DNA from 2 places in the Brevundimonas faecalis genome. Region 1 is predicted to be linked to the other one. Evidence: predicted binding sites of a transcription regulator. Region 1 holds the regulator's gene; the other holds the start of a gene.
The links. The regulator HrcA, encoded in region 1, represses chaperone genes, less so after heat shock. The targets are predictions, from matches to a motif close to GTTAGCANTCNNNNNNNNNGANTGCTAAC.

Region 1 (15,164 bases):
CGAAAATCTGCGGTGCGTTCGGTGCGGACGATTTGAGTTTGGCCCTTGGGCTGGAAAATGCGATACACGCCGTCCTGCTGAAAGGCGGGAGGGCTGGTCGTTGGACCTTGGATGTCGAGCGATTGGCGGGATTTCGGCCTCTGCGTCCAGAGAGCTGGAGCCGGGTCGGACCCGGCGACGGCGCCGAGGACGGCCGGGGCGAGGCCCCGGAACGAGAGGCTGAGGCTTTTGGCGGGCGAGGACCTGTTTCCTGATCAGGAGACGGGGCCGCGCCCGGCTATGGGTGTTGGAAGAGACGACGGCGGAATTCTCCGCCCCGAGTAAAGCGACCGGATGAGCGACGAACACGACAAGACCGAAGACGGCAAGACCCCTGCCAACGCGCCTTCTCAAACGGGGCCGCGCGCTCCGCTGAGCCTGAAGCCGCGCGCGGCGGGATCGGTCTCGACCGGCACCGTGAAGCAGAGCTTCAGCCACGGCCGTTCCAAGACCGTCGTCGTCGAGACGAAGCGCCGCGCCGGCGCAGTCCCCGGACATCAGCGTCCGCAGGGCTTCGACGTCGCGCGCCCCCGCCAGGAAGGCGGAGCGCCGCGTCCGTCCGCTCCGCGCCAACCGGCCGGCGGAGGCCTGTCGCTGGAGGAGCAGGAGGCGCGTCGCCGCGCCATCGCCCTGGCCACCCAGCAGGCCGCCCAGCGCGAACAGGCCGCCGCCGCCGCGAAGGCCGCCGCCGAAGTCGCCCAGCGCGAACAGGCCGCAGCGGCTGAGCGCGCTGCAGAGGCCGCCCGCGCCGAAGCCGCCGCCGCCAAGGCCGCGGCCGAAGCCGCTCGCGCCGAGGCCGCCAAGCTGACCGCCGCGGCTCCCGCGCCGGCTCCGGCCAAGCCCGCTGCTCCGGCGCCGACGCCGGCCGCTCCGGTCAAGGCCGAGGCGCCCAAGCCTGCGGCTCCTGCACCGACGCCCGCTCCGGCCCGTCCGGCCGCTCCGGCGCGCCCGACCGTCAACTTCGGTCAGCGCACGCCCAAGATTCCGACCGGCCGCGCGCCGATCGAGCGTCCCGCCTTCGGCGGCCGTTCGGCCCGCGAACAGGCCATGGGCGACGGCGATCGTCCCCAATCCGATCGTCCCCACTCCGACCGTCCGCAATCCGATCGTCCCCAGGGCGGTCGTGACGGCGCTCGCGAGGGCGGACGCGGCCAGGGGGATCGTCCCCAGGGCGGCCGTCCGGCCGCGACCCAGACGGTCCGCTATTCCGCGCTCACCCCGCGTCCGGCTCCCGGCGCCGCCCGTCCGGGCGCGCCGCGCTCCGGCCCCGGCGGTCGCCCGGCTCCGAACCAGCCTCCGGCCACGCCGGAAGTCGCGCGTCCCAGCCGCGCCCCCGGCGTCGGCTTCAGCCGTCCGGGCGGTCGCGACGACGATCGTGAAAAGCGTTTCTCCGAATCCGGTCCCGGCAAGGCCGTCAGCCGCACGCGCGGCGAGCCCAAGCGCCGCGAAGGCCGCCTGACCATCCAGTCGGTCGCCGGCGACGGCGACACGGCCGAACGCATGCGCTCGCTGGCCTCGGTTCGCCGGGCCCGTGAACGCGAGAAGGAAAAGCGCAAGGGCGGCTCGACCGACGCGCCGAACCGTCCGCGCGAGGTCGTCATTCCCGACGTCATCACCGTGGGCGAACTGGCCAACCGCATGGCCGTGCGCGGCGTGGACATCATCAAGTTCCTGATGCGTCAGGGCCTGATGATGAAGGTCAACGACGTCATCGATTCCGACACCGCCGAACTGGTGGCCGAGGAATACGGCATGACCGTCAAGCGCGTTTCGGAATCGGACGTCGAAGAAGGCTTCCTGGCCGAGGCGGACGACGGCGACGCCGCCGAACTGCGCGCGCCGGTCGTGGCCATCATGGGTCACGTCGACCACGGCAAGACCAGCCTGCTGGACGCTCTGCGCACCACGGACGTGGCGGCGGGTGAAGCCGGCGGCATCACCCAGCACATCGGCGCCTACCAGGTTCGCCTGGAAGACGGTCAGCGCATCACCTTCCTGGACACCCCGGGCCACGCCGCCTTCTCGGCCATGCGTGCGCGCGGCGCCAACGTCACGGATATCGTGGTCCTGGTGGTGGCGGCCGACGACGGCGTCATGCCGCAGACGGTCGAGGCCATCCAGCACGCCCGCGCGGCCGGTTCGCCGATCATCGTGGCGGTCAACAAGATCGACAAGCCCGACTCCAATGCGCAGAAGGTCGTCAACGAGCTGCTGCAATATGAGGTGATCGCGGAATCCCTGGGCGGCGACACTCAGATCATCGAGCTGTCGGCCAAGGAGAAGATCAACCTCAACGGCCTGCTGGACGCCATCCTGCTGCAGGCCGAGGTCATGGACCTGCGCGCCAACCCCGACCGTTCGGCCGAGGGCGTGGTCATCGAGGCCCAGCTGGACAAGGGCCGCGGCCCGGTCGCGACCGTCCTGGTCAAGCGCGGCACGCTGAAGCGCGGCGACATCGTCGTGGCCGGCTCCGCCTGGGGCAAGGCGCGCGCCCTGCTGGACGAGCGCAACGCCCAACTGACCGAAGCCGGTCCCTCGGTTCCGGTCGAGATCCTGGGTCTGTCGGAAGCCCCGACCCCCGGCGACATCTTCGCCGTGGTGGAGAGCGAGGCCCGCGCCCGCGAGCTGACCGAGTTCCGCGCGCGTCAGAAGCGCGAGAAGGCCACGGGCGGCATCAACCAGGTGTCGCTGGCCGACATGATGGCCAAGCTGGGCTCCAAGAAGATCTCGGAGATGCCGGTCGTCATCAAGTCGGACGTCCAGGGTTCGGGCGAAGCCATCGCCGCTTCGCTGGAGAAGATGGGCAACGACGAGGTGCGCGCGCGCATCGTCATGCACGGCGCCGGCGGCATCACCGAGAGCGACGTCAACATGGCCAAGTCGGCCGGCGCGCCGATCCTCGGCTTCAACGTCCGTGCTTCCAAGCAGGCGCGTGAACTGGCCGATCGTGAAGGCGTCGAGATCCGCTACTACTCGATCATCTACGACTTGCTGGACGACATGAAGGGCGTGCTCTCGGGCATGCTGGCGCCGATCCAGCGCGAAACCTTCCTGGGCAACGCCAAGGTCCTGCAGGTCTTCGACATCTCGAAGATCGGCAAGATCGCCGGCTGCCGCGTCACCGAAGGCGTGGTCCGCAAGGGCGCCCGCGTCCGGATCATCCGCGACGACGTGGTGGTGCTGGAACTGGGCGTGCTCAACACGCTCAAGCGCTTCAAGGACGAGGTCAACGAAGTGCTCTCGGGCCAGGAATGCGGCATGCAGTTCCAGGGCTTCCAGGACATCAAGGAAGGCGACTACATCGAATGCTTCACGGTCGAGGAGATCAAGCGCACTCTCGACTAGGGCGCTTGAAACCTTCATCCAGGCGTTTGAGGGCGCGGTCTCGAAAGGGGCCGCGCCCTTCGTCCATTCCGGTTCCGTCTGAAACCATCATGCTCTAAGGTCGTCGCGTCGCCGGGGGGCGTGTTCATCGACGGGGTCTTCATGCGCCGCCACATCCTGCTTTCGGTTCTTCTCGCCGCCTCGGCCCTGGCTGGAAGCGCGGTCGCCGACACCCGCTTCCTGGCCTTCGACGCCCGCGACCGGACGACCCAGGCCCTGACGCGCGGCGTGACGCTTGAGGTCGCGCGGGGCCTGTTCGGCGCGACGGAGGTCCGCAACCTCTTTTCCAGCACCTCGCGCGGATCGGCGCGCTTTTCCCAGGGCGGACCCGATGCCGTGCGTCGCGTTCTTCCGGCGGGCTCGAGCGACGGCGGACTCTACGAGATCGTGCAGGAAGGCGACGGGCGCGGCCTGGCGCGCGCCCTGTGTCCCGGTTCCGACGCGGCCTGGATGGTGATCGGCCGGGTCCGGGCCGGCCGTCCCATGTCCATGCAGGCGGTGGGCCGCTGGAGCGACGGCGGCTATCGGCACTGCGTCCAGCTGAACTATGACTATCGCGGCGAATGGGCCACGCAGCAGGGCGCCGGCCCGGCGCGCGACACGCCCGCCGCCTACGGCCCCAACTGACGCGGATGGTCTGGTTCCGCTTCCTGGTCGCCGCCCTGATCGGTCTGGCGCTGGGGCTGTGGACGACGACGCGGCCCGGCGACCCCGATCTCTTTCCGGCCGGGACCGGCGAGGCCGGCGTGACGGTCCGTCTGCTCGACAACGGTTTTCACACGGACCTGGCCGTGCCGCGCAGCCTGCTCGAAACCGGAGACGACGCCCTGGCCCGCGCGGCCAAGGGGCTGGCGCCGGGCGACTGGATTCTGGTCGGCTGGGGCGACGCCGTCTTCTATGTGGATCAGAGCCCTATTCGCGACCGCCTGCCCGACGGCGCACGGGCCTTCTTCCGACCCGGCGGCAATCCCTCCGTGGTCATGCTCGATCCGACGCGGGCCGATCCGGCCGCCTGGCCCGACGCCTCGCGTCGCGTGACCCTGCGCCTGTCGCAGGCGGGCGCCCGGGCCATGCGCGCGCGCATTAAGGCCTCGCTGAGCGTCGACGCCGCCGGCGCTCCGATCGTCTCGGCGCGCCGCAAGACGGACGACGCCGTCTTCTTCCGCAGCCGCGAGCGCTTCTCCATCGTCAGGCTCTGCAATCACTGGACGGCCGAGGTGCTGAACGCTGCCGGACTGTCCATCCGGCCCTATCGCTCCCTGACCTCGGGCGAGGTGATGCGGGCGGCGCGCGACGCCGCCGCTCTGGACTTGAAGCCCATCCGCGACTAGACCCCGCCCCTTCGCTTTTTCAGCCGGCGTCCGATCCCCGGCGAGCGACCACAGGAGGCGCGCCATGAGCCGCAAGCAGCATACCCGCAACGCCACGGGACCCCAGGGGCCGTCGCAGCGCCAGCTTCGCGCCGGCGAACTGATCCGCCATGCCCTGGTCGACGTCCTGCGCGAGCATGAAATCCACGACGAGGCCCTGGCGGGCGTCTCCGTCACCGTGACCGAGGTGCGGCTGTCGCCGGACCTGAAGCACGCCACCTGCTTCGTCGAACCCCTGGGCGCCGGCGTCGAGGTCGCCGTGACGGCGGGCCATGAGAGCGAGATCATCAAGGCGCTGAACGCCCACGCCAAGTTCCTGCGCGGCCAGCTGGGCCGCCACATCGACATGAAGTTCACGCCGGACCTGCGCTTCCGCCACGACGAGAGCTTCGACGCGGCCAGTCACATGGACCGGCTGTTCAGCGATCCGCGCGTTCGCGCCGACGTCGAGCATGTCGACGCCGAGACCGACGATCAGGGCGAAGACTAAGCGATGGCCCGGCGCAAGAAGGGCGACATCGTCAACGGCTGGATCTGCCTGGACAAGCCCTATGAGATGGGCTCGACCGAGGCGGTGACCAAGATCCGTCGGCTGTTCAACGCCCAGAAGGCGGGTCATGCGGGGACCCTGGACCCCCTGGCCTCGGGCATCCTGCCCATCGCGCTGGGCGAGGCGACCAAGACCGTGCCCTTCATGATGGAGGCGCAGAAGGTCTATCGCTTCACCATCCACTGGGGCATCTCGACCGACAGCATCGACCGCGAGGGCGAGATCATCGCCCGCTCGGACGTGCGGCCCTCGGTCGAGGCGGTCAAGGCGGCCCTGCCGGCCTTCGTCGGCGAGATCGACCAGGTTCCGCCCGCCTTCTCGGCCATCCGCGTCAACGGCGAGCGCGCCTACGACCTGGCGCGCGAAGGGATCGAGGTCGAGCTTCAGGCCCGTCGCGTGACCATCCACGAGGCGGCCGTGACCGACGCGGCGGACGCTGATCACGTCGAGATCACGATGCGGACCGGAAAGGGCGTCTATGTCCGTTCCCTGGCCCGCGACCTGGCCGCCGTCCTGGGCGCCGAGGGCCATGTCTCGGCTCTGCGGCGCGAGCGCGTGGGCCCCTTCAGCGTCGAGAACGCCGTGACGCTGGATTTTCTGGAGGATTTGGCGCATAAGGGCGCCGCCTCGGAGGGCCTGCTGCCCGTTTCGACCGCTCTGGACGACATCCCGGAGCTGGCCGTGACGGATCAGGACGCCCTCTCTCTGAGGCAGGGACGGCCGATCCTTCTGCTCCCCCGACAGATCGAAACGCTCAAGACCCGGCTCGCCGGATCTCGACTGGTTTCGGCTTTCGAGGGCGGAACCCTGGTCGCGCTCTGCAACCTCAGGGCCGGTCGGCTTGAACCCGACCGTGTTTTCAACCTCTCCTGAACGCAGACTTCGTGTCTGCCGAAAGGGTCTTAAACGCCCTCAAGCAGCGAGCCTCCGCGAGGCGAGCGATAGGGCCAGAAAGGACTCCCGATGTCGATTACGGTTCAACGCAAGGCCGAAGTCATCGCCGACAACGCTCGCTCCTCGGGCGACACCGGTTCGGCCGAAGTGCAGGTCGCGATCCTGTCGGAACGCATCGCCAACCTGACCGAGCACTTCAAGACCCACAAGAAAGACAATCACTCGCGCCGCGGCCTTCTGAAGATGGTCTCGCAGCGTCGTCGTCTTCTGGACCACCTGACCAAGGTTGATCGCGAGCGCTACGTCGCTCTGATCGCCAAGCTGGGCCTGCGTCGCTAAGGCGCCCCGGCTGCGGATCGGATTCATGCGAGGCGCGGACGGTTCCGTCCGCGCCTCGTTCCGCTCCTGAGACAAGCTTTGCTTGAAGCCCGCGCGCCGCGGGTCCTGATATCCGGCGCAACCGACGCGAGGGCCTCGAATCCGGTCCTCAATCACCCGCCCGGTCGCGACGTCGTGGCCAGGTCAACGGGGACCGCAGGACTGAACGGCCTGACGCTCCGCACACGCCCGACGGGAATACGCCCGCGGGACACGAAAGAAGAAAAATGTTCGACATCAAACGCAAGACGATCGAGTGGGCCGGACGCCCGCTGACGCTGGAAACCGGCCGCATCGCCCGTCAGGCCGACGGCGCCGTGCTGGCGACCTACGGCGAGACCGTGGTTCTGGCCACCGTCGTCTACGGCCGCGCGCCCAAGCCCGGCCTCGACTTCTTCCCCCTGACGGTCAACTACCAGGAAAAGACCTTCGCGGCCGGCAAGATCCCCGGCGGCTACTTCAAGCGTGAAGGCCGTCCGACCGAGAAGGAGACCCTGGTCTCCCGCCTGATCGACCGCCCGATCCGCCCCCTGTTCGTCAAGGGCTTCAAGAACGAGACCCAGGTCATCGTCACCGTGCTGCAGCACGACCTTGAGAACGACCCCGACATCCTGGGCATGGTCGCCGCCTCGGCCGCCCTGACCATCTCGGGCGTGCCCTTCATGGGTCCGATCGGCGCCGCGCGCGTCGGCATGATCGACGGCGAACTGGTGCTGAACCCCGCCATCGACCAGATGGGCGAAAGCGCTCTGGACCTGGTCGTCGCCGGCACCCAGGACGCCCTGATGATGGTCGAATCCGAAGCCAAGGAGCTTTCGGAAGACACCATGCTGAAGGCCCTGATGTTCGCTCACGCCGGCATGCAGCCGGTGATCGACGCCATCATCGACCTGGCCGAGCACGCCGCCAAGGAGCCCTTCGACTTCCAGGCCGAGGACCACTCCGACGTCGTCGCCTCGATCAAGAAGCTGGTCGGCGAGGACATCAAGGCCGCCTACGCCCACCCGGGCAAGTATGAGCGCCGCTCGGGCGTCGACGCGGCCAAGAAGACCGCCGCCGCCGCCCTGGTGAAGACCGACGAGAACCCCGAGGGCGTCGACAGCTCCAAGTTCTCGGCCGCCTTCAAGGAATGCGAAGCCGACGTCCTGCGTCGCGACATCATCGAGAACGCCCACCGCGTCGACGGCCGCGCCCTGGACAAGGTCCGCGCCATCGTTTCGGAAGTCGGCGTCCTGCCGCGCACCCACGGTTCGTCGCTGTTCACGCGCGGCGAGACCCAGGCCCTGGTCGTCGCCACCCTCGGCACCGGCGAGGACGAGCAGTACATCGACAGCCTGACGGGCACCTACAAAGAGTCCTTCCTGCTGCACTACAACTTCCCGCCCTATTCGGTCGGTGAAGCGGGCCGCATGGGTTCGCCGGGCCGTCGCGAAATCGGCCACGGCAAGCTGGCCTGGCGCGCCATCCGTCCGATGCTGCCGTCGAAGGAAGACTTCCCCTACACCATCCGCCTGGTGTCGGAGATCACCGAGTCCAACGGCTCGTCCTCGATGGCCACGGTCTGCGGTTCGTCGCTGGCCCTGATGGACGCCGGCGTGCCGCTGGCCCGTCCGGTCTCGGGCATCGCCATGGGTCTGATCCTGGAGCCCTCGGGCGAGTTCGCCATCCTGTCGGACATCCTGGGCGACGAAGACCACCTGGGCGACATGGACTTCAAGGTCGCCGGTTCGCGTGAAGGCATCACCTCGCTGCAGATGGACATCAAGGTCCCCGGCATCACCGAGGAGATCATGAAGCAGGCCCTGACCCAGGCTTCGGCCGGTCGCCTGCACATCCTGGACGAGATGGACAAGGCCATCGACGGCGCCCGCACCGAACTGGGCGAGTTCGCGCCGAAGATCGAATCCATCAAGATCCCGGTCGACAAGATCCGTGAAGTGATCGGTTCGGGCGGCAAGGTGATCCGCGAGATCGTCGAGAAGACCGGCGCCAAGATCGACATCGGCGACGACGGCACCATCAAGATCGCCGCCAACGAGCAGGAAAAGATCGAAGCCGCCAAGGCCTGGATCAACTCCATCGCCGCCGAGCCGGAAGTGGGCGCGATCTACTCGGGCAAGGTCGTGAAGGTCGTCGACTTCGGCGCCTTCGTGAACTTCTTCGGCGCGCGCGACGGCCTGGTCCACGTGTCCCAGATCGCTCTGGAACGCGTCGCCAACCCGGCCGACGTCCTGTCGGAAGGCCAGGAGGTCAAGGTCAAGTTCCTGGGCTTCGACGATCGCGGCAAGACCAAGCTGTCGATGAAGGTCGTCGATCAGGAAACCGGCGAGGACATCACCGACAAGATCAACGCCGAGCGCGCTGAACGCGGTGAAGCCCCGCTGTCGGAAGACACCGGCGGCCGTCCGAAGCGTGACGGCGACCGGGGCGGCGATCGCGGCCGTCGCCGTCGCGACTAAGCCTCGGCCTCACGGCTGAACTGAAGAAGGCCCCGCCGGCGACGGCGGGGCCTTTTGCGTCTGTGGTTCTGCCGGTAACTGTGGCGCATGACCCAGGATGAAGACGGGCGCGACGGCGACTCTGGCGACTACAGCCGCGATAAGGGCGGCCAGGCCCTCGGCGCCCGGCTGCGGCGGCTGTCGGACCGGATCGACAGCGACGGCGGCCGCATCTACGCCGTTCGCGGCCTGACGTTCGAACAGCGCTGGTTCGGCGTCCTGAACCAGATGATCCTCCAGGGCCCCACCACGGTCGGCGAGATCGCGGCGGCCTTGCGCATCACCCATGTCTCGGTCAGTCAGTCGTGTCGTTCGCTGGAAAGGGCGGGGATCATCCGCTCCGCGCCCGACCCTGCGGACGCCCGGCGACGCACCCTGTCCCTGACGCCGGCCGGGGACGCCCTGGTCGAACAGATGACGCCCCTGTGGGAGGCCTTCAACGAGGTCGCCGCCGAACTCAACGAAGAGGCGGGCGACGTCGTGGCGGCGCTCGACCGGCTCGACGACGCCCTGGCGCGGAGATCCATGTTCGACCGCATCAGCGATCGAATCTCAGGCCTGCCTTCAAAGGCCGGTTGACGAAAATACGTAGCTGCCTACACATTCGTTTCGTGGACGAACCACGTGCGATGAGGGCGACAGGATGAGCTGGAACACGAACCGACGCGCCTTCCTTGCGGCCTCCGCCGCCGCAGCGCTTTCGCCCGGCGCCGTACGCGCCTCGCAGGCGGAGCCGGCGACGGACGACGCGATCGCACGGCTGTATCGAAACGCCATGGTCATCGACGGCAATCTGGTCGGCCCGTTCGACGACGCCGCGCCTCTGGATCGCGCCACGGCGGCCGAGGTGCTGAACTCGGGCCTGACTGCCTTCAAGATGACCATCGGCGGATCGTCCGGCACGTATGATGCGGTCAACACCGACATCGCCGCCTTCGACAAGGCCATCGCGCTCAGCCCCGAGGTCTATATGAAGATCACGACGGCCGCGGACCTGCTGGTCGCCAAGAGAAGCCGGCGGGTCGGGGTCGTCTATTCGTTCGAGGACGCCGGCATGCTGGATGGCAAGCCGGAAAACGTCGACCACTTCAGCGCCCTGGGCGTGCGGGTTATGCAACTCGGCTATAACGGCGTCTCGCCCTTCGCCTCGGGCGTCATGGCGCCTCAGCCCTCGACCGGCCTGACCGCCCTGGGACGCGAGGCGATCGCCCGCATGAACGCCTGCGGCGTGACGCTGGACCTCAGCCATGCCGATGAACGCTCCAGCCTGGAAGCCGTGGCCGCCTCCGCCCGGCCCGCAGCCATCACCCACGCCGGTTGCTATTCGGCCTACGCCCATCCCCGCAACAAGAGCGATGCGGTTCTGCGCGCCGTGGCGGACAGCGGCGGCGTCGTCGGCATCTACGGGCTCAGCTACATCAGCGCCGGCCCCGAGCAGCAGTCGCTGGACGACTACATGGCCCACATGCTGCACGCCCTGTCGGTGTGCGGCGAGGACCACGTCGGCATCGGCAGCGACGCCATCCTGACCCCGTTCGACACCTCGCCGGAAAGCATGGCGGAATGGGACGCCTCCATCGCCGCCCGCAAGGCGGCGGGCGTGTCCGCGCCGGGCGAAGGCCGCCCGCCCTTCGTCACGGGTCTGAACCGATCCGACCGACCCGAGATCATCGCCCGCGCCCTGCTGGAGCGCGGCCAGCCTGTTCGCGTCGTCGAAAAGGTGCTCGGCGCCAACTTCCAGCGCGTCTTCACCGAGACCTGGCGGACCTGAGTCGGGCTCAAGCTCGGATCAGGCGGCGCATTCCTTCGGCTTCTGCTCGTCCGGCCCGTACATGGCGCATGACCGATCGATCTCGCCCTGGATCAGGTCGCAGGGGTTGGCGGCGTTGCAAGGCGGGCGCGTGGCGGGGCTGACGGCGATGCAGCGCTGGACCAGGCGGGCGGAGGCCGTCTCGCCCAGGGTTTCGCGGCAGGGGCGCTCGTCGAGGGGAACGGGACGGGGCGCCATCTCCGGTCCCTCGGGCAGACGGGCCTCAGGCTCGCGGACCTGCGGGGTCGAAGGCGCGGGTGCGGGCGTCGTCGCTTCAGGACGCGGCTGACAGGCCGCCAATGGGACCGCCAGCAAGGCCGTGGCCAGGGCGGCGCCGAGGATGAGGGACGGTCGGGTCATGCGGGGCTCCGGATCGGGGGTTCGCCTGCCAGGGACGATGACCCCGATCCGGCTCCGGGAAAAGGACCTATCGTCCGGCGGCGTCCAGGGCCGCGCGCTGCAGGGCGAACAACTCGGCGCAGCCCATCCCGGCCAGTTCGAACAGGCGGTCGAACTCGGGACGGCTGAAGCCGCGCTTCTCGCCGGTGGCCTGGATTTCCACGATGCCGCCGCCGCCGGTCAGGACGAAGTTGGAATCGGCCTCGGCGGCGGAGTCTTCCTCATAGTCGAGGTCCAGCACCGGCAGGTCGTTGAAGATGCCGCACGAAACAGCCGCGACCTGATCAAGGATCGGATCGGTCTTCAGCACGCCCTCGTCGGTCAGGTGCTTCAGGGCCGAGGCCATGGCCACCCAGGCGCCGGTGATCGAGGCGGTGCGCGTGCCGCCGTCGGCCTGGATCACGTCGCAGTCGATCAGGACCTGGCGCTCGCCCAGGGCTTTCAGATCGACCACGGCGCGCAGGGAGCGGCCGATCAGGCGCTGGATCTCCTGGGTGCGGCCCGACTGCTTGCCGGCGGCGGCTTCGCGGCGGCCGCGCGTATGGGTGGCGCGGGGCAGCATGCCGTATTCCGCCGTGACCCAGCCCTGGCCGGTGTTGCGCATCCAGCCCGGCACCTTCTCCTCGATCGAGGCGGTGACCAGGACCTTGGTGTGGCCGAAGCTGACCAGGCAGGAGCCCTCGGCGTAGCGATTGACGCCGGTCTCGAGCGTGACGGCGCGGAGTTGTTCGGGGGTGCGTTCGGACGGGCGCATTTGATCTTCCTTGGAACCAGGGCTGGGCGTGCTTATCCTGAAACCGTGAGCCTGTATGCCCCTCATCCTTCCCCGTTCGGCGGCGCGACCGCAGGTCTGACGACCCTGGACGCCCGTGCGCGCGACATCTTCCGCCGCATCGTCGAATCCTATCTGGAAACGGGAGAGCCCGTGGGCTCCCGCACCCTGTCGCGGGGCGGGGTGGCGCTTTCGCCGGCCTCGATCCGCAACACCATGCAGGACCTGACCCTGGCGGGGCTTCTGGCGTCGCCGCACGCCTCGGCGGGACGGGTCCCGACCCATGCGGGCCTGCGCCTCTTCGTCGACGGCCTGCTGGAGATCGGCGACCTGGGCCAGGAGGAGCGGCGCGAGATCGACGCCCGCCTGGCAGGAAAGGGTCGCAACTTCGAAGAGGCCCTGGACGCCGCCACCAACCTGCTGTCCGGTCTGGCCGGCGGGGCGGGCATCGTCGCCAGCCCGGTGCGCGACGCGGGCGTCAAGCATGTGGAGTTCGTCGCTCTGGGCCACGACCAGGCCCTGGCGGTCCTGGTGGCGGACGACGGCACGGTCGAGAATCGGTTGATGCCCCTGTCGGCCGGGGTCACGCCCTCGACCCTGTCCGAGGCCTCCAACTTCCTCAACGCCCGCCTGAAAGGCCGGCCTCTGGCCGAGGCCCGCTCGGAAATGAGCGCCGAACTGGAGGCCGCCCGGCGCGAGCTGGACGCCGCTGCCGCCCGTCTGGTCGAGGACGGTCTGGCCGCCTGGTCGGGCGGGGGCGAACGGGAACGCGCCCTGATCGTGCGCGGCCGCGCCAACCTGTTGCAGGACGCCCAGGCCGTGGAGGACCTGGAACGGGTCCGCGTCCTGTTCGACGACCTGGAGCAGAAGGAACAGCTGATCGGCCTGCTGGACGGGGTCGGCGCGGCCCAGGGGGTGCGCATCTTCATCGGCGCCGAAACACGCTTGTTTTCGCTTTCGGGTTCCGCCGTGATCGCGGCGCCCTATATGACGGGTCGGCAGCGGATGCTGGGCGCCGTCGGCGTCATCGGCCCTGCAAGACTGAACTATGCCCGCGTCATTCCGTTGGTGGATTACACCGCACGGGTGCTGGGCCGGATTCTGGACGGACAAGAGACGTGAACGACATCAACGACGAGACCCGGGACCAACTCGAGCAGGACATGGGCGAGGCCGACTTCAACGCCGAAAGCGCCGAAGACGGCGACATGGCCGTGGTCGACGCCCTGATCGCCGAGCGCGACCAGTGGAAGGACCGCGCCCTGCGCGCCGTGGCCGACGCCGAGAACATCAAGCGCCGCGCCGAGACGCAACAGAACGACGCCCGCGCCTACGCCATCCAGCGCTTCGCCAAGGACCTGCTGAGCGTGGCCGACACCCTGGAACGCGGCCTGCAGTCCGCGCCCAAGGACGCCGAAGGTCCCGCCGCCGCTATGGTCACGGGCCTGGAGCTGACGCAGAAATCCCTGCTGTCGGCCTTCGAGGCCAACGGCCTGACGCGCGTCGATCCGGCGCCGGGCGACGCCTTCGACCCGCACCTGCATCAGGCCGTGATGGAACAGCCCTCGGACACGGTGCCGGGCGGCACGGTGATCCAGACCCTGCAACCGGGCTACGCCCTGTTCGGCCGCACCGTGCGCGCCGCCATGGTGGCGGTCGCCGCCAAGGGCTCCGGCCCGGCGGCCGGCGGCGCCTATTCGGAAGCCAATACGACCGGCGGGAATTTCGACGCCAAGGCGTGAGCGCTGCGCCCGTGAAACTGGAAAGGCCCGGAGCCGTTCGCTCCGGGCCTTTTTCATGTCCGACGGGGATCAGGCCTTCAGGCGCGCCTCGAACAGGGCCAGCAACCGCCGCCAGCCGTCCTTCGCATCCGCCTCGCGATAGCTGGCGCGATAGTCGGCGTGGAAGCCGTGCGGGGCGTCGTCGTAGACCACGATCTCGCTTCCGGCCGCGCCCTCCTGGGCCAGGGCCGCGCGCATGGCCTCGACGCTGGCCAGGGGGATGCCCGCATCCTGACCGCCGTAGAGTCCCAGGACGGGGGCCTTCAGCTCGGCGGCCAGATCGACCGGCCAGGGCCGGCCCGCCGTCTTCTGCTCCTCGGTCGCCGTGGCGGCGGGCGCCAGTCGGCCGTACCAGGCGACGCCGGCGTCGAGGGCGGGGAAGCGGGCGCAGGCCTGCCACACCACCTTGCCGCCCCAGCAGAAGCCGGTGATTCCGACCCGCTCCGACTGGGCCCAGGCCTGCGCGCCGATCCAGTCCAGGGTCGCGCCCACGTCGCCCATCACCTGTTCATAGCCGGCGGCGGCGACGATCCGCATGACGGCCTGCATGTCGCTGAGCGGCGCCGGGTCCTCGACGCGGACGAAGAAGGCGGGGGCGACGGCGGCGTATCCCGCCTTGGCCAGACGGCGGCAGACGTCGCGGATGTATTCGTGCACGCCGAAGATCTCGGACACGACGACGACCACGGGAAAGGGGCCTTGGCCCTCCGGCCGCGCCACATAGGCCGGCAGTTCGAAGCCGTCCGGGGCGGGATAGGAGACGACGGCGGTCGTCAGGCCCGCGCCGTCGGTCGTGACCGGCTGGGCCGACTGGCTCACGGCGGCGGGCGCGTAGGCGGCGAAGGCGACGCCGCCGAGAGCCGCGACCCCCAGGCTGCGGCGGCTGGGGGCGATCTGGTCGGCGCTCAGGCCCTCGGGCCGGGTGATCAGGGTCATCGCGGGTCTCCGTGCGGCTTCAGATATGAGGCGGCGACTGTGACCCGGCTTTGACGTCGCCGTCGAGTCCCGATCAGCGGGCGCGTCTGAGGGTCAGATTGATCCGTCCGCCGCCGGGCACCAACTGAGACGACCCCGCCAGCAGCCGGTCGATCCCGTGCCGCGCCAGCCGCGCCGGTCCCGTCAGGGCGCAGACGTCGCCCGAGGCCAGCTTCAGGCTCTGCGTCCGACCGCCCTCGGCCGCGCCGATGCGAAACACCGCCGTGTCGCCCAGGGACACCGACAGGACGGGCGCGGTCAGATCGGCCTCGTCCCGATCCTGATGCAGACCCATTTTCGCATCAAGGCGATAG
Region 2 (15,164 bases), on a different contig from region 1:
GCTCCGTGACCATCGAACGCGAGGACGGCCGCACCCAGACCTGGCGCATCCTGGGCGAGGACGAGGCCGACCCCGCCAAGGGCAGCGTCAGCCACGTCTCGCCCCTGGCCCGCGCCCTGATGGGCAAGCGGGTCGGCGACGAGGCGACGGTCGCGGGCCAGGCGGTCGAGATCGTCGCCGTCGACTGAAGGCGCGGCGGCTCAGTAGCCGCCGGTCCCCTTTTCCTTCGCCACGGGCTGGAAGTCGCGCACGAAGCGTTCCAGCAGGCGCACGCTGAAGCCCGCCGATCCCGCCGGCTTGACGTCGCTGGCGCCGCCATAGGCCATGTTGGCGATGTCCAGGTGGGCCCAGGGCGTCTCCGGCCGGGCGAAGTAGCCGATGAAGTGGGCGCCGGTCCCCGCGCCCGCGCCGCCCTCGCCGGAGTTCTTGATGTCGGCGATGGTCGAGCCGGTCGCCCCGACATAGGAGGGATGCAGCGGCAGGCGCCACAGGCGCTCGCCCGTCGCGTCGCCCGCGACCCTCAGCTGGTCGGCCAGGGCGTCGTGGCGGCTGAACAGGCCCGCATAGTCGTTGCCCAGGGCGCCGCCGACCGAACCGGTCAGGGTGGCCACGTCCACGATGGCGGCGGGGTCCAGCCGGGTGTCGGCCCAGACCACGGCGTCGGCCAGGACCAGCCGCCCCTCGGCGTCGGTCGAGATGATCTCGATGGTGCGGCCGTTCATGGTGGTCAGGACGTCGCCGGGCCGGATGGCGTTCCCGTCGGGCATGTTCTCGGCCAAGGCCGCCACGGCGGTCACGTCCACCGGCGCGCCCGCCTTGGCCAGGGCCAGGACGGCGCCGACGACGCTGGCCGCGCCGGACATGTCCATCTTCATATTGCCCATGTTGGCGCCCGGCTTGATGGATATCCCGCCGGAATCGAAGGTGATGCCCTTGCCCAGCAGGGCGACGGGGCCGCCGGCCGGCGCGCCCTGTCCCTTGTAGCGCACGACCAGCAGGCGGGGCGGACGCGGCGAGCCCTGGCCGACGCCCAGCAGCGAGCCCATGCCCAGGCGCTGCATGGCGGGCACGTCCAGCACCTCGATCTCGACGCCGGGAACTCCGGCGAAGGCGGCGCGGGCGCGCTCCACGAAGCTCTCGGGATAGACGACGTTGGCGGGCTCGTTGGAGATGTCGCGGGTCCAGGCCATGGCCTCGACCAGGGCCGCGCCGCGGCGCCAGGCGGCCTGGGCGGCCGGAGCGTCGTCGGCGACCACGGCGATCCCGCCGGGTGCGGGGACGTCGCGGCCGGTGGTGCGGTGCAGGTCGGAGCGGTACTGGCCCAGGCCCAGACCGGTCGTCAGTTCGGCGACCCTGTCGGCGGACAGGCCTCCGGTCAGGACGGTCATGGCGCCCGGCTGCGCGATCAGGGCGCGTCCCGCCACGGTCCCGGCCGCCTGGACGTCGGCGGCCTTGGCGTCGCTCGGCAGGCCGACGACCAGGACGCGGTCCCAGCCGCCCACGCCGTGCAGGCTCAGGGTCTGGCGGGCCTTGTAGTCGAAGCGCGCGGCGCCCAGGGCGGCGGCCACGGCCTCGCGCACGGCGGGGGTCAGGGCGGCGCCGCGCGTCGCCAGATCGGCCTCGGCCCCCAGCGGCAGGACCAGGGCGCCCGAGGCCTGACCCGGCGCGGCGACGAAGGCGACAGCGCGCTGCGCGGCCGGAACCGCGCGCGGCGTCAGGTCGGCGGCCGCCTGATGCGACGGAGTCTGACGCGACTGGGCCTGCGCCGGCAGGACGACGGTCAGGCTGACGGCCGCCAGGGCGGCGGCTGCGGCGAAGGTCGGAACGGTCTTGGTGCGGCGCATCGGTCGGAGCCCCCTCATGGCGATGAAGGGGCGTTTATGGCCGGGGTCGTCGAAGCGGCGCAAACCGTTCCCGTCAGGGAAGGGCGCGCCGCGACGCCGTGTCGCGGTCCCGCCTCAGCAGGCGACGCGGCCGGGGCGCAGCTTGGGCGCGGCGGCGGGCTTGGTCGCGACCGGCCTCGACAGTCGGCGGGCCTCCAGCAGGGCGCCGATCCAGCCCCACGCGGGTTCCTTATGAGTGCGGTACATGTTTTCCATCGGTCGTCCTCCTTTCGTGTGAGTTGAATATGCGGTTGACGCGGGAGGAGAACAAACGAGACGATGGGGTCTACGCATAAGGTTTGCTTATGAATGATGTCCTGTCCCGCATCCCCGTCGACGCCCTGCGCGTGTTCGAGACCGCCGCGCGCCTGCTCAGTTTCACCCGCGCCGCCGAGGCCCTGGGCATGAGCCAGGCGGCGGTCAGCTGGCGCATCCGCGATCTGGAGCAGAGGCTGGACCGCGCCCTGTTCGTGCGGGGGACGCGGCAGGTGTCGCTGACGCCGGAGGGCGAGCGGCTGGCCACGGCCTCGATCGAGGCCATGACCCTGTTGCGGCGCGCCGTGGCCGATGTGGTCGAGGCCGATCAGGGCGTGCTGGCCGTCACCACCCTGCAGACCCTGGCGACCCAGTGGCTGGCGACGCGGCTGGGGGCTTTCCAACTGGCCAATCCCGATCTGGCGGTGCGGGTGGACACCAGCCCGACCCTGTCCAGCCTGGGCGCCGACGGCCTGGACGTGGCCCTGCGCTTCGGTTCGGGTCGGTGGCCGGGGCTGGAGAGCCGCTTCCTGATGCCCGCTGTCTTCACCCCCCTGTGCAGCCCCGCCATGCGCGACCGGCTGGACCTGAAGACGCCGGCGGACCTGAAGCGCGCCCATCTGGTGGGGGAGCCGGACGAATGGGCCGCCTGGTTCGCCGCCGCCGGGGTGGCGCCCGCCGACGCCGCTCCGCCGCCGCGCCTGACCGCCGACAACCAGGCCATGGAGGTGGCGGCCGCCCTCGGCGACCAGGGCGTGGCCCTGGGCTCGCCCATCCTCTACGGTCGCGAGATCAAGCGCGGCCTGCTGGTTCGCCCCTTCGAACAGACGGTCGCCCTGGCGGAGGGTTACTGGCTCTGCTACCCGCCCGCCCGCCGCCTGACCTCCAAGATCGCCCGCTTCCGCGACTGGGCCCTGGACACCGCCCGCGCCGACCCCGCGGTGGTCGAGAGCGCACGGCTGGCGGGGCGGGAAGTAGGGGAGGCGGGCGCCCCGCCGGCATAGAAAAAGGGCGGGACCTTTCGATCCCGCCCTTCGGTCGTCTTAGCGTCGGATGGCTTGGACTTAGAAGTCCATGCCGCCCATTCCGCCCATGCCGCCCATGTCGGGGGCGCCGCCGGCGCCGCCCTTCTTGGGCGCGTCGGCGATGGCGGCTTCCGTCGTGATCATGATGCCGGCGACCGAGGCGGCCGACTTCAGAGCCGAACGAACGACCTTGGCCGGATCGATCACGCCCATCTGGACGAGGTCGCCGTACTCTTCGGTCTGGGCGTTGAAGCCGAACGAGGCGTCGCTCGAGTCCATGACCTTGCCGACCACGATCGAGCCTTCGACGCCCGAGTTCTCGGAGATCTGACGGATCGGAGCCTGCAGGGCGCGACGGACGATGGCGATGCCGGCGTTCTGATCGGCGTTGACGCCCTTCAGATCGATCAGCTTCTTGGAGGCCTGCAGCAGGGCCACGCCGCCGCCCGGGACGATGCCTTCATCGGCGGCCGCGCGGGTCGCGTTCAGGGCGTCGTCGACGCGGTCCTTCTTTTCCTTCACTTCGACTTCGGTCGAACCGCCGACGCGCAGGACGGCGACGCCGCCGGCCAGCTTGGCCAGACGCTCTTGCAGCTTCTCGCGGTCGTAGTCCGAGGTGGTGTCCTCGATCTGACGCTTGATCTGGCCGACGCGGGCCTCGATGCCGTCCTTCTCGCCCGAACCTTCGACGATGGTGGTGTCGTCCTTGGTGATCTGGACCTTCTTGGCCTTGCCGAGCATGTCGAGGGTGACGGTCTCAAGCTTGATGCCCAGGTCTTCCGAGATGACCTGGCCGCCCGTCAGGATGGCGATGTCTTCCAGCATGGCCTTGCGGCGGTCGCCGAAACCCGGAGCCTTGACGGCGGCGACGCGCAGGCCGCCGCGCAGCTTGTTGACCACCAGGGTGGCCAGGGCTTCGCCTTCGATATCCTCGGCGATGATCAGCAGGGGACGGCCCGACTGAACCACGGCTTCCAGCACCGGCAGCATGGGTTGCAGCGAGGTCAGCTTCTTCTCGTGGAGCAGGATGAGGGGCTCTTCGAGGGCGACCTCCATCTTGTCGGCGTTGGTGATGAAGTAGGGCGACAGGTAGCCGCGGTCGAACTGCATGCCTTCGACGATGTCGACGGTGGTTTCAGCCGTCTTGGCTTCCTCGACCGTGATGACGCCTTCGTTGCCGACCTTGGCCATGGCTTCGGCGATCAGGGCGCCGATTTCAGCGTCGCCGTTGGCCGAGATGGTGCCGACCTGGGCGATTTCCGAGTTGTTCGAGACCGGCTTGGAGATGGTCTTCACCTCGTCCAGAGCCACGGCGACGGCCTGGTCGATGCCGCGCTTCAGATCCATCGGGTTCATGCCGGCGGCGACGGCCTTCAGGCCCTCTTGCACGATGGCCTGGGCCAGGACGGTGGCGGTGGTGGTGCCGTCGCCCGCGTTGTCGTTCGCCTTGGAGGCGACTTCGCGGATCATCTGGGCGCCCATGTTCTCGAAAGCGTCTTCCAGCTCGATTTCCTTGGCGACCGAGACGCCGTCCTTGGTCGAGCGCGGGGCGCCGAACGACTTCTGGATCACGACGTTGCGGCCCTTCGGACCCAGGGTCACCTTGACGGCGTCAGCCAGGACGTTGACGCCCTTCAGCATCTTGTCGCGAGCGTCGGTGTTGAACTTTACGATTTTAGCGGCCATGCGGGCAGCTCCTATCTAGATGTTTCTATTGAAGAACGTCGAACGTCGGGTGCTTACGCCAGCACGCCCAGGACGTCGGATTCCTTCATGATGATCAGGTCTTCGCCTTCGATCTTCACTTCCGTGCCCGACCACTTGCCGAACAGGATGCGGTCGCCGGCCTTCAGTTCCAGGGCGACGTGCTTGCCGTCTTCGTCACGGACGCCGGGGCCCACGGCGACGACTTCGCCTTCCTGGGGCTTTTCCTTGGCCGTGTCGGGGATGATGATCCCGCCCTTGGTGGTGGTAGCTTCTTCAACGCGCTTGACCAGCACGCGGTCGCCGAGAGGACGAAACGCCATCTGATGATCTCCTGATAGGTGTCGGTTTAAGCCCCGGAACCTGCGGCTTTGGCAGCCGCCCTCCCCGAGTGCTAACGCGACGGGAGTTAGGGGGAGGGCGGGAGACCGTCAAGGGCGGCGCCGGCCGAATTCCGGCGTCCAAGATGACTTGAATATGAACGGGACCCCTTGGGGTCGTTCAGCGGGAGCTTCCTAAAAGGGGGACAACGGATCAACCGGCTTTCGAAAGGAGCCCCGCCATGAAGACCCTTGCGAAGATCGGCGTCGGCGCTGTCGCCTTGACGATGCTGGCGAGCACGCCTGCCGCCGCCCAGCACTATCGCGACCGCGATCGCGACAACACCGGCCGCGACGCCGTCCTGGGCGCCGTCGTCGGCGGCGTGGCCGGGGCCATCATCGGCCAGGGCGACGGACGCTATGTCGCGGGCGGCGCGCTCGCGGGCGCAGCCCTGGGCGCTGTGGCTTCGGACAACGACCGCGACCGCAACCGGTGCGACTATTACCGCGGCGGGCGCTGCTACCAGAACCAGGGCCGGTGGGATCGCGACTACTACAACGACCGCTACGACAATGATCGCTACGGCGACCGACGGGGCTATTATCGCGACGGTCGCTACTGGCGGAACCAGGGCGAATGGCGCAGTCATCAGAACCGCCGCGACCGCGACTATCGCTACGACCGCCGCTGGTAGTCTCTCGCGATCAATGACTGAAGGCTCGGCGGCGACGCCGGGCCTTTTTCATGTCGGGCCTCAGCGGATGCCGACGGTCAGGGTGTAGTTGGCGTGCTCGTCGCGCCGTGCGGCGTTGCGCATCAGATAGACCCGGACGACATAGTCGCCGTTGGACGGCAGACGGCCCGAGAACTGGTTCCCCGAGGTCGAGCCGACGAACAGGGCCTCGTCCGCGCCCTGCTTCGTGACATTGAAGTAGGCGGAGGCGTTGCTGGACTGCAGTCGCACATTGAGCGTCTGACCCCCGCGCGCGCCCAAGACGTAGTCGACCGTGTCATAGCCGTGGATATTGCCATGCAGCGTCGTCGAGGATGTTCCGCGCGCGAACTGGATCCGCTCGGTGCGGCCGTGGTCCTGGGCCATGGCGGGCGCGACGCAAAGCGCGGCGGCGAGAGACAGGGCGAAGGCGGATCTGAACATCTGGGTATCTCCGGTTTCCGGGCCGAAACGGCTTGGGTGTCGACGGGTTCCTGGACCTGTTCCAGGTCAGCGCAGCAGGCGGGTCAGAAGGGCGGCTGTCGAGGGGTCGAGGCCGGGTCCAGGTTCGCCCGCCGCCACATCCTTCAGCACGGCCCTGGCCAGGACCTTGCCCAGTTCGACGCCCCATTGATCGAAGCTGTTGATGTCCCAGATGACGCCCTCGACGAAGGTCTTGTGCTCATAGAGGGCGATCAGGGCGCCCAGGGTCCGGGGCGTCAGTCGCGGCATCAGGATGGCGGTCGAGGGCCGGTTTCCGGAAAAAGTCCTGTGGGGAGCCAGACGGTCGGCTTCGATGTCCGAAGCGCCCGAGGCGATCAGTTCGGCGCGGGCCTGGACTTCGGTCTTGCCTTGCATCAAGGCCTGGCCCTGAGCCAGGGCGTTGGCCCAGAGAGGGCTTTCCGAGCTCGTTCCGTCCGTCGAGGCGACGATGACGAACTCGGCAGGGACCACCTGCGGTCCCTGGTGGATCTGCTGGAAGAAGGCGTGCTGGCCGTTGGTGCCGGGCTCGCCGAAGACGACGGGGCAGGTCTGACGTCCGACCGGCGATCCGTCGCGACGGACGCCCTTGCCGTTCGATTCCATCTCCAACTGCTGCAGGAAGGCGGGCAGGCGACGCAGGGCGTGGGCGTAGGGGGCGACGGTGCGGGTCGGGCGGTGCAGGCCGTCGACATTATAGATCTGGGCCAGGGCCATGAGGACGGGAGCGTTCCGTTCCATCGGGGCCTCGAGGAAGTGACGGTCCAGTTCGGCGGCGCCGTCGAGGAAGCCCTGGAAGGTCTGCCAGCCCAGGCCGATGGCACAGGACAGGCTGACGGCCGACCACAGGGAATAACGGCCGCCGACCCAGTCGTTGAAGCCGAAGACGCGGCCGCACCCGAAGGCAGCGGCGCGTTCCGGGGCGGCGGTGACGCCGATGAAGTGCCTGTCCAGGCCCGCAGCGGGCAGGGCGGCGGCCAGCCAGGCCTTGGCGGCTTCGGCGTTGACGAGCGTCTCGTGGGTGGTGAAGGTCTTGGAGACGGCGACGATCAGGGTGGTTTCCGGATCCAGTCCTGTCAGGGCCTCGGCCATGTCGCGCGAGTCGATGTTGGAGACGAAGCGCAGGTCGATCTCTGGATCGAGCGGGCGCAGGGCGTCCCAGATCAGGCGGGGGCCCAGGTCCGAGCCGCCGATGCCGATATGGACCACGGTCTTGAACGCGCGTCCGCTTGCTCCTGTCTCGATTCCGGACCGTACGGCTTCGGCATAGAGTTTCATTTCGGCGCGGACGGCGTCGACCTGGGCGGAGACCGGGGCGCCCAGGGCGTGGAAATCGGCGCCGGCCGGCGCGCGCAACGCCGGGTGCAGGGCCGCTCGGTCCTCGGTCGAGTTGACGGCCTCGCCCGCGAAAAGCGCGGCGCGACGGCTTTCCAGATCACAGGCTCGCGCCAAGGAAAGAGCGGCCTCGAAGCCCGTGCGGGTCCAGCTCTGCTTGGACAGGTCCAGATGAAGTCCGGCCGCATCGAGCGTCATCCACGACAGGCGATCGGGGTCGGCGGCGAACTGATCGACGATTCGGGCGTCGGCGTCCCGGCGGGCGGCGGCTTCCAGCTCGGCCCAGGCGGCGTACGGCGTCAAATGTCTTCCCCCTTGGTCGTCACGCGGCCCGGCCGTGATTTGGTACGGCGCTTGCAAGCCCTCGTTTACGGCTCAGGCCTAGAAGAGTTCAATCAACGGCCGGGTTCAACCGAGTTTTCCAATTGGTCTTCTCGGACGGTCGCTCAAGAAAGGATGCCGCCCATGTCCTGCGGACTGATGCTCGCCGCCGTTCTCATGCTCAGCGATCCCGCGGTGGCCGAAGCCGCCGCCCAGCCGCCGGTCACCGCCGACGCGCCGGTTTCGGTCGCCCATGAGCCCCTGTTCGCCGATCTGGTGACGCGCTCGGGTTCGCTGAAGGCGGTGGTCGACGGCTGGATCGCCTCCGACGCCGCCCAGGCCGAGGGCTTCCTCACCGGCGCCGCCTTCACCGGCTTCAAGGCCCAGGCGGCCGAACTGGCTGCTCGCGACCTTCAGGGGCATCTGGTGCTGAAGGAACGCGGCACGGACAATGACCTGAAATGCATCCTGCGCGGCATCTCCGAGGACATGCCCAAGAAGGTCGCGGCTGTGGAAAGCGCGGCCGGCGCCGCCGAGCGGAAGGTCGCCCTGGAAGAACTGGCCTATCTGCTGAACGACAATGTCGAGGTCATCACCTCGCCGCCTAAACCGGCCGTCTGAGAGGCGGATGGTTTAGGGCCTTTGGGGCCTATCGCGCTTCGCGCTGCTTGAGGCTCCGATCAACGTTTTTGCGGCGGTCCGCAGGGCGTCGACGACGACGCCCTCGGTCAGAAGCTGGGGCAGGATGCGCGGCTCCGGCTTGCCGGGCGCATAGAGCAGATAGAGCGGCACGCCCGAGCGGCCGTGGCGTTGCAGCTCGGCCGTGATCGCGTCGTCGCGACGGGTCCAGTCCCCGACCAGATAGACGGCGTTCGCCGCCTGCAGGGCCTCGGTCGTGCGCGGCGAGGACAGGGCGGCGCCCTCGTTGATCTTGCAGGTGACGCACCAGTCAGCGGTGAAGTTGACGAGGACCGGACGACCTTCGGCCAGGGCGTTGCGGAGGGCGGTTTCGGACCAGGGGGCGGACGGCAGGCGGCTGTCGCTTGAGGCGCGGTCGGCGGGCGCCGCGCGACCGGCTATGACGCCTAGACCCAGGGCGAGGATCAGGGCTGCAGCGGCCGCCGAGGCGAACACGCGGCCCCGATCGGGCGACGCCTGGCCTCGGCCGAACAGCCACAGGGCCAGGGCCAGCATCAGTCCGGCGCCGAACAGCAGGGCCAGGGCGTCGGCGGTCTGACGGCCGTAGACCCAGGCCAGCCACAGGGCGGCGCCGTACATGGGGAAGGCCAGCAGGTTGCGCAGGCTTTCCATCCACGGACCTGGGCGCGGCAGGCGGGCCAGAAGGCGCGGGCTGAAGCTGATCAGGACATAGGGCAGGGCCAGGCCCAGGCCCAGCATGACGAAGACGGCCAGGGCCATGGGCCAGGGCATGACCAGGGCCGCGCCCAAGGCCAGGGCCATGAAGGGCGCCGTGCAGGGTGCGGCCACCACGACGGCCAGGACGCCGGTGAAGAAGGCGCCCACGGCGCCGGGCAGGCGCGACAAGGAGCCGTTCCCGGCGCCCTGCAATCCCGATCCGACATGGAAGACGCCGGACAGGTTCAGGGCGACGGCCAGCATCAGCAGGGCCAGGGCCGCGACTACGGCGGGCGATTGCAACTGGAAGCCCCAGCCCAGGGCCTGGCCGCCCGCGCGCAGGGCCAGGAGGGCGCCGGCCAGGACGACGAAGGTCGCCAGAACCCCGGCCAGGAAGGCCAGGCCGTCGCGACGCGCCTCGACCGGATGATGGGCCGAGCGGCTGAGCGCCGCCGCCTTCATCGCCAATATGGGAAAGACGCAGGGCATGAGGTTGAGGATGAGCCCGCCCAGCAGGGCGAAGAGGGCGGCGCGCAGGAAGCCGACGGCGTCGACGGTTGATCCGGCGGTTTGAGCTCCTTCGCCGTCTCCGATCCCGCCGTCGCCAGCGACGCCGGCGAGGGGCGCACCCGGTTCCGCCGTGATCTCCCAGGCGCCCAGGTCGGTGGACAGGACGCCTTGGATCGGTCCCGTCAGGCCCTCGGCGACCAGGTTCCGCCCGGCCGCGACCGTCGTCGTCAGGCCTTGCGGGCCGCGCTCGCCGGACTGGGCGGCGGCGTGATCGATGATTCCGCCCTGGAAGGGATAGAAGTAGGCCCAGCGCGGGCGGGCGTTCGCCAGGGGCCCTCCGCTCGCCGTCAGGGTCAGCCGGCCGTCGGCCAAGGCGGCGCGCGCGACGATCCCTGCGGGGCGCGGCGCGGCAGCGACCGTATCCTGGATCGCCTGGCCGTAGCGGGGATCGAGCGGCGCGGCACCGTCGCGCACCGGCAGGTTCAGCGCCAGATTCAGGTCCTCGGGCACGCACATCTCGTCGCTGCAGACGAAGAAGCGCGCCGTGGCGCGCAGGGACAGGACCTCGCCGGGACGGGCCGAGGCGGGAACCTCGATCGGCACGGGCAGGAAGACGACGTCGGAATAGCCGTAGTTCATCAGGCTCTGCAGCCTCTGCCGTTCAGGCAGGGGCCAGAGGATGTCGCCCGCCTTGATTCCGGCGGGCAGGGACCATTCGAGCGTGGTCGGGCCGCCCGAATCCCCCTGGTTGCGCCAATAGGTGTGCCAGCCGGGCTTGATCTTCTGGCGCACGGCGACCACGGCGGTCGAGCCCGGCGCGGCCCATGCGCTCATCGGGACCAGCTCCGCCTCGATCCGTTCGGTCCTCTGGGGACCGGCCGGAGATGCGGCCGCGCCGGCGGCCAGAGCCTGGTCGAGGGCTGAGGGCGCCGCGACGGCCGGAACGGCGAGAGCCAGCCAGAGAAGCAGGAGGGACAGAAGGCGCAAGACGAAAGGACCGCTGAGTTTCAGAGCGAGCCGGACCTTAGTCGCCTCTTGCCCCGACAGCCACCGTCCACGACCCGGCGCCGCATGGGCGGATTGTCCGAGGCTCAGCGCCGGGGACGCGCCTCGATCAGGACCTCGGTGCGGCGACGCAGGGGATCGTTGACGCCGTTGACCCGGGCCCCGTCGGCGCCGGCGGCCTCGACCTCGAAGGCCGGCGCGGGAAGTCCGGCGGCGGCCAGGACCTCTGCGACGGCGCGGGCGCGACGCTCCGACAGGGTCTGGTTGGCGGCGGCGGTGCCGCTGCGGGCGTCGGCCAGGCCCAGGACCTGTACCTTGGTGACGTCGCAGCCCTGGAGCTGGGTGGCGGTCAGGCTGACGGCCTCGCGTGCGGCGGGGGTCAGGCGGGCCTGGTCGTTGTCGAAATAGACTTCGAACCGCTTGGGCGCGCAGGCTGCGGGATTGCTGACCAGATCGCTGCGTTCCTTGTAGGGGCTGGAGGGCGCGCAGGCGGCGAGGGCGGCCAGGCTGGCCCCGGCGACGACGGCGAGGACGTGGATCGTTTTCATGCGGCGGCCCCTCTAGCGAACGCCCAGCCCCGGGCGCGACAGGATGGATACAGAAATCAGAAAGGGCGGCCCGCGTCGCGGACCGCCCCTGAAAACTGACCCGAAAAAGCTTCGGACGCCAGCCGCTTAGTAGCGACGCTGGCCGTTCTCCCAGTAGCACTCGGACTGACGGTTGTCGTAGCAGTAGTAATAGCGACCCTGGTTGTCGCGATAGCGCTGCTGGTTGCCGCGGTCCTGGTTGGAGCCGCGGATGGCGCCGGCTGCGCCGCCTGCCAGGGCGCCGATGGCCGCGCCGGTCGCGGCGTTGCCGCCGCCGACATTGTTGCCGATGATGGCGCCGGCGACCGCGCCGATGCCGGCGCCGATGGCGCCCTGACGCACGGTTTCATTGCCGCCGCCGCCGTAATACGGATCGCTGGCGCAGGCTGTAACCAGAAGGCCGGCGCCGGCGATGGCGATGATCGCCTTGTTCATGGGTCTGTCCTTCATCCCGAAATTGCTCCCCTTGCGCACAGAACGCCCAGGAAAGAGGGCGGTTCCGGGGCGAAGGCGATAAGCTTCGCAATATTTCGTTCGACGGAACTTCGATGGGAAACGAGGCGTTCCCGCGAACCATGACAGACACGGCTCCGACATTGGAAAAGCGCCCTCTAACCCCGCACGCGGCGCTCAAGCGGGTGATCATCCTGGTCAATCCCCTGTCCGGCGGGGTCGGCCCCGGCGCGGCGGCGGAAGCCGAGGCCATGCTGGCGGAATATGAGTTGGAGGCGACGGTGACGACCCTGGAGGGGGCGAAGATCCCCGTCCAGATCGGCGAGGCGCTCGAGGCCGGAGCGGATGCGGTCTTCGTCCTGGCCGGAGACGGGACGGCGCGCTCGGTGGCGACGCGGGCGGGACCGGACGGCCCCCTGGTGGCCCCCCTGCCGGGCGGAACCATGAACATGCTGCCCAAGGCCCTGTACGGCACGGGGGACTGGAAGGTCGCCCTGCGGCGCGCGTTGGAGGAGGGCGTGGCCCAACCCGTGTCCGGCGGCCGGATCGATGCGGAAGAGGCCTTCTTCTGCGCCGCCATCCTGGGCTCTCCTGCCCTCTGGGCGCCGGCCCGCGAGGCCATGCGGACCGGCAAGCTGAAACTGGCCTGGATGTATGCGCGCCGGGCCTTCAACCGCGCCTTTTCCGGCCGCATCCGCTTCGCCCTGGACGCCGGAGAAAAACAGAAGTCGGAAGCCCTGGTGCTGATCTGCCCCTTGATCTCCAAGGTCATGGACGAGCCGGTGGGGCTTGAGGCTGCGGCGATGAACACCTCGGACGCGGCGCAGGCCTTCCGCCTGGCGGCGCACGCCCTGTTCGACGACTGGCGTCATGATCCCGAGGTGACGACCCGACCCGCCAGGAAGATCGCCGTCTGGGCGCGCTCCCGCATTCCGGCGGTGATCGACGGAGAACCGGTGCTGCTGCGCGCAGAAGCCAAGGCGGTCTTCATTCCGCGCGCCTTCATGGCCCTGGCGCCCCGGCGTTCGCCGCCCGAGGCCGCGACGGACGTCCGCGCCTGATGGGGCGGGTGATCCAGTTTTCGGACGTCCATTTCGGCTGCGAGCACGTGCGGGCCGTGGCGGCGGCGGTGGACTACGCCCACGCCGAGCCTCACGACCTGGTCCTGATCACCGGGGACATCACCCAGCGGGGCCTGCCCGAGGAATTCGCGGCGGCGGGCGAATGGATCCGCGCCATGCCCCAGCCGGTCTTCGTCACCGTGGGCAATCATGACGTGCCCTACTGGGATGTGGCGGCGCGCCTGTTCTGGCCCTGGCGGGCGTTCGAGCGGGCCACCGGCCATCCCGCGCACGACCATGAGTTCCGCAGCCCGGGCCTGATGGTGCGCGGGGTCACGACGGCGCGCGGCTGGCAGGCGCGGCTCAACTGGTCGAAGGGGGTGATCGATCTGGATCAGACGCGTCGCGCGGCCGAGGCCCTGAGACGCGCGCCCCAGGGCGCTCTGCGCATCCTGGCCTGCCATCATCCGCTGATCGAGATGATCGGCGCCCCCATGACCGGCGAGGTCAAGCGCGGCGAGGCGGCGGCCCTGATCTTCGCCGAGGCCGGGGTGGACCTGATCACCACCGGCCATGTGCACACGCCCTTCGCTCTGAACGTCGATCTGTCCGATCGCTGCTCCTACGCCGTGGGATGCGGAACCTTGTCGCGGCGGGAGCGCGGAGCGCCGCCAGGCTTCAACCGTATCGATTGGGACGAGCGGGAGATGGTCGTGACCTCCGTCGTCTGGACCGGCCAGCGGTTCGCCGACGACCAGGTCTGGCGCCTGCCCCGACGCCGAGCGGCCGTAGCCCCGGCGTGAAAAAGCCCCGGCCGACGACCGGGGCTTTTGTTCGATCTGCTGAATGTGGCGGCTAGACGCGAGGTCCGCGTCCTCTCATGCCGCCGACGAGCAGAGAGACCACAAAGAGAATGACGGCGATGATGGCGATGAATTTCGCGATCTCGAACGACATTCCTGAAATGCCGCCGAAACCGAGAACGGCCGCGACCAAGGCGATTATAAAGAAGATGATAGCCCAGCGAAGCATGAAGACCTCCGGAACATTATCGGGATGAAGGCGAAATCATCGATGTCCATCGATGGCGATTTCACCTGCTCCTTGATAACGCTCCGAAGACTGTGCTGTTCCGTCGATCAACGGCGGCGGCGCGAGTGGCTTTTCTCGGTGAAGGCTGCGGCGACCATGGTGGCCAGGGCCGGATTGCGCAGGAAGATCCAGCCGCCGGCCAGGGCCGCGACCGTGCCCAGGACGGGGCGTTGCTGGAACAGGTGGAAGGCGCGGGCGCCCAGGCCTTCCGGCTGATAGTCCTCTTCCTCCTCCTCGTCGTCGCCATGGGCCTGACGGATGAAGATCAGGACCACGAACAGGGTGACGAGGGCGAACAGGGCCGAGGTGACGGCCGCCGCGGCCACGGGCGGCAGGGCCAGCAGGAGCAGGTAGTAGACCGTGGCGCCCAGGGCGACCATGGCGACGAAGCCCGCTCCCGCCGCGACAAAGGTCGCGACCGCGCGATTGATCAGCCGGCGCCCGAGCATCAGCGGCGACGACCGGCGATCAGCATGCCCAGGACGACGCCGACGCCGAGGGCGATGGCGGTGGACTGGACCGGGCGTTCCTGGACGCGTTCGATGACGTAGCGCTGGGCTTCGTCGAAGCGCTCGGCGGCCTCGTCGTAATATTCACGGCCGCGCACCCGGGCGCTGTCGTAGTAGCCGCGCGCCTTGTCGCGCAGTTCCTCGCCCTGTTCGCGCAGGCGGGCCTCGGCCTCGGCGGCCTTTTCCTTCAGGCGCTGCGTTTCTTCGCGGGCGCCGGTCTTCAGATCCTCCTTGAGGGTCTTCAGGTCGTTCTTGATGTCTTCCCGAGCCTTGGTCGTGGCCATGTGCGCGCTCCGCTGGGTGTATAAGCTTGACGATTATAGATAGAGAACCCTTGAGCCGAACGCCACACCGGCGACCAAGGTTCCTGTAGAGCCGCCGCGTCTGGCGTCGTCCGAACGGTCGTCCTAAGAACGACGGCATGACCCGATGGCTGTTCCCGCCCGCTTCGATTCCCTCGCTGTCCGTCGTCGGCGACGACCGGCGTTTCCCGGTGCGCCGCATCCTGTGCGTGGGCCAGAACTACGCCGCCCACGCCCGTGAAATGGGGGCTGA

Region 2: a site for HrcA is predicted at 5,238-5,266, ahead of groES (co-chaperone GroES). Genes of this name have one in related genera too.

Annotation. Positions count from the first base shown of each region.
Region 1 covers NZ_JBEPTF010000007.1:3,271-18,434, forward strand. Annotated here, with positions in the region: gene ABIE19_RS16970 (RNA-binding protein) at 1-254, shown strand, start outside; gene infB (translation initiation factor IF-2) at 334-3,384, shown strand; gene ABIE19_RS16980 (hypothetical protein) at 3,526-4,050, shown strand; gene ABIE19_RS16985 (DUF2459 domain-containing protein) at 3,987-4,754, shown strand; gene rbfA (30S ribosome-binding factor RbfA) at 4,819-5,283, shown strand; gene truB (tRNA pseudouridine(55) synthase TruB) at 5,287-6,216, shown strand; gene rpsO (30S ribosomal protein S15) at 6,307-6,576, shown strand; gene pnp (polyribonucleotide nucleotidyltransferase) at 6,843-9,074, shown strand; gene ABIE19_RS17010 (MarR family winged helix-turn-helix transcriptional regulator) at 9,162-9,692, shown strand; gene ABIE19_RS17015 (dipeptidase) at 9,757-10,884, shown strand; gene ABIE19_RS17020 (hypothetical protein) at 10,903-11,283, opposite strand; gene rph (ribonuclease PH) at 11,351-12,076, opposite strand; gene hrcA (heat-inducible transcriptional repressor HrcA) at 12,128-13,216, shown strand; gene grpE (nucleotide exchange factor GrpE) at 13,258-13,836, shown strand; gene ABIE19_RS17040 (dienelactone hydrolase family protein) at 13,906-14,811, opposite strand; gene ABIE19_RS17045 (alpha-ketoglutarate-dependent dioxygenase AlkB) at 14,885-15,164, opposite strand, start outside.
Region 2 covers NZ_JBEPTF010000002.1:431,734-446,897, reverse strand. Annotated here, with positions in the region: gene greA (transcription elongation factor GreA) at 1-188, shown strand, start outside; gene ABIE19_RS10155 (leucyl aminopeptidase) at 201-1,844, opposite strand; gene ABIE19_RS10150 (hypothetical protein) at 1,959-2,099, opposite strand; gene ABIE19_RS10145 (LysR substrate-binding domain-containing protein) at 2,189-3,142, shown strand; gene groL (chaperonin GroEL) at 3,203-4,849, opposite strand; gene groES (co-chaperone GroES) at 4,903-5,190, opposite strand; gene ABIE19_RS10130 (YMGG-like glycine zipper-containing protein) at 5,430-5,882, shown strand; gene ABIE19_RS10125 (hypothetical protein) at 5,943-6,344, opposite strand; gene pgi (glucose-6-phosphate isomerase) at 6,411-8,018, opposite strand; gene ABIE19_RS10115 (hypothetical protein) at 8,181-8,657, shown strand; gene ABIE19_RS10110 (protein-disulfide reductase DsbD family protein) at 8,670-10,889, opposite strand; gene ABIE19_RS10105 (OmpA family protein) at 10,994-11,455, opposite strand; gene ABIE19_RS10100 (YMGG-like glycine zipper-containing protein) at 11,582-11,929, opposite strand; gene ABIE19_RS10095 (diacylglycerol/lipid kinase family protein) at 12,070-13,008, shown strand; gene ABIE19_RS10090 (metallophosphoesterase family protein) at 13,008-13,811, shown strand; gene ABIE19_RS10085 (DUF1328 domain-containing protein) at 13,864-14,040, opposite strand; gene ABIE19_RS10080 (hypothetical protein) at 14,148-14,549, opposite strand; gene ABIE19_RS10075 (ElaB/YgaM/YqjD family protein) at 14,549-14,893, opposite strand; gene ABIE19_RS10070 (fumarylacetoacetate hydrolase family protein) at 15,031-15,164, shown strand, end outside.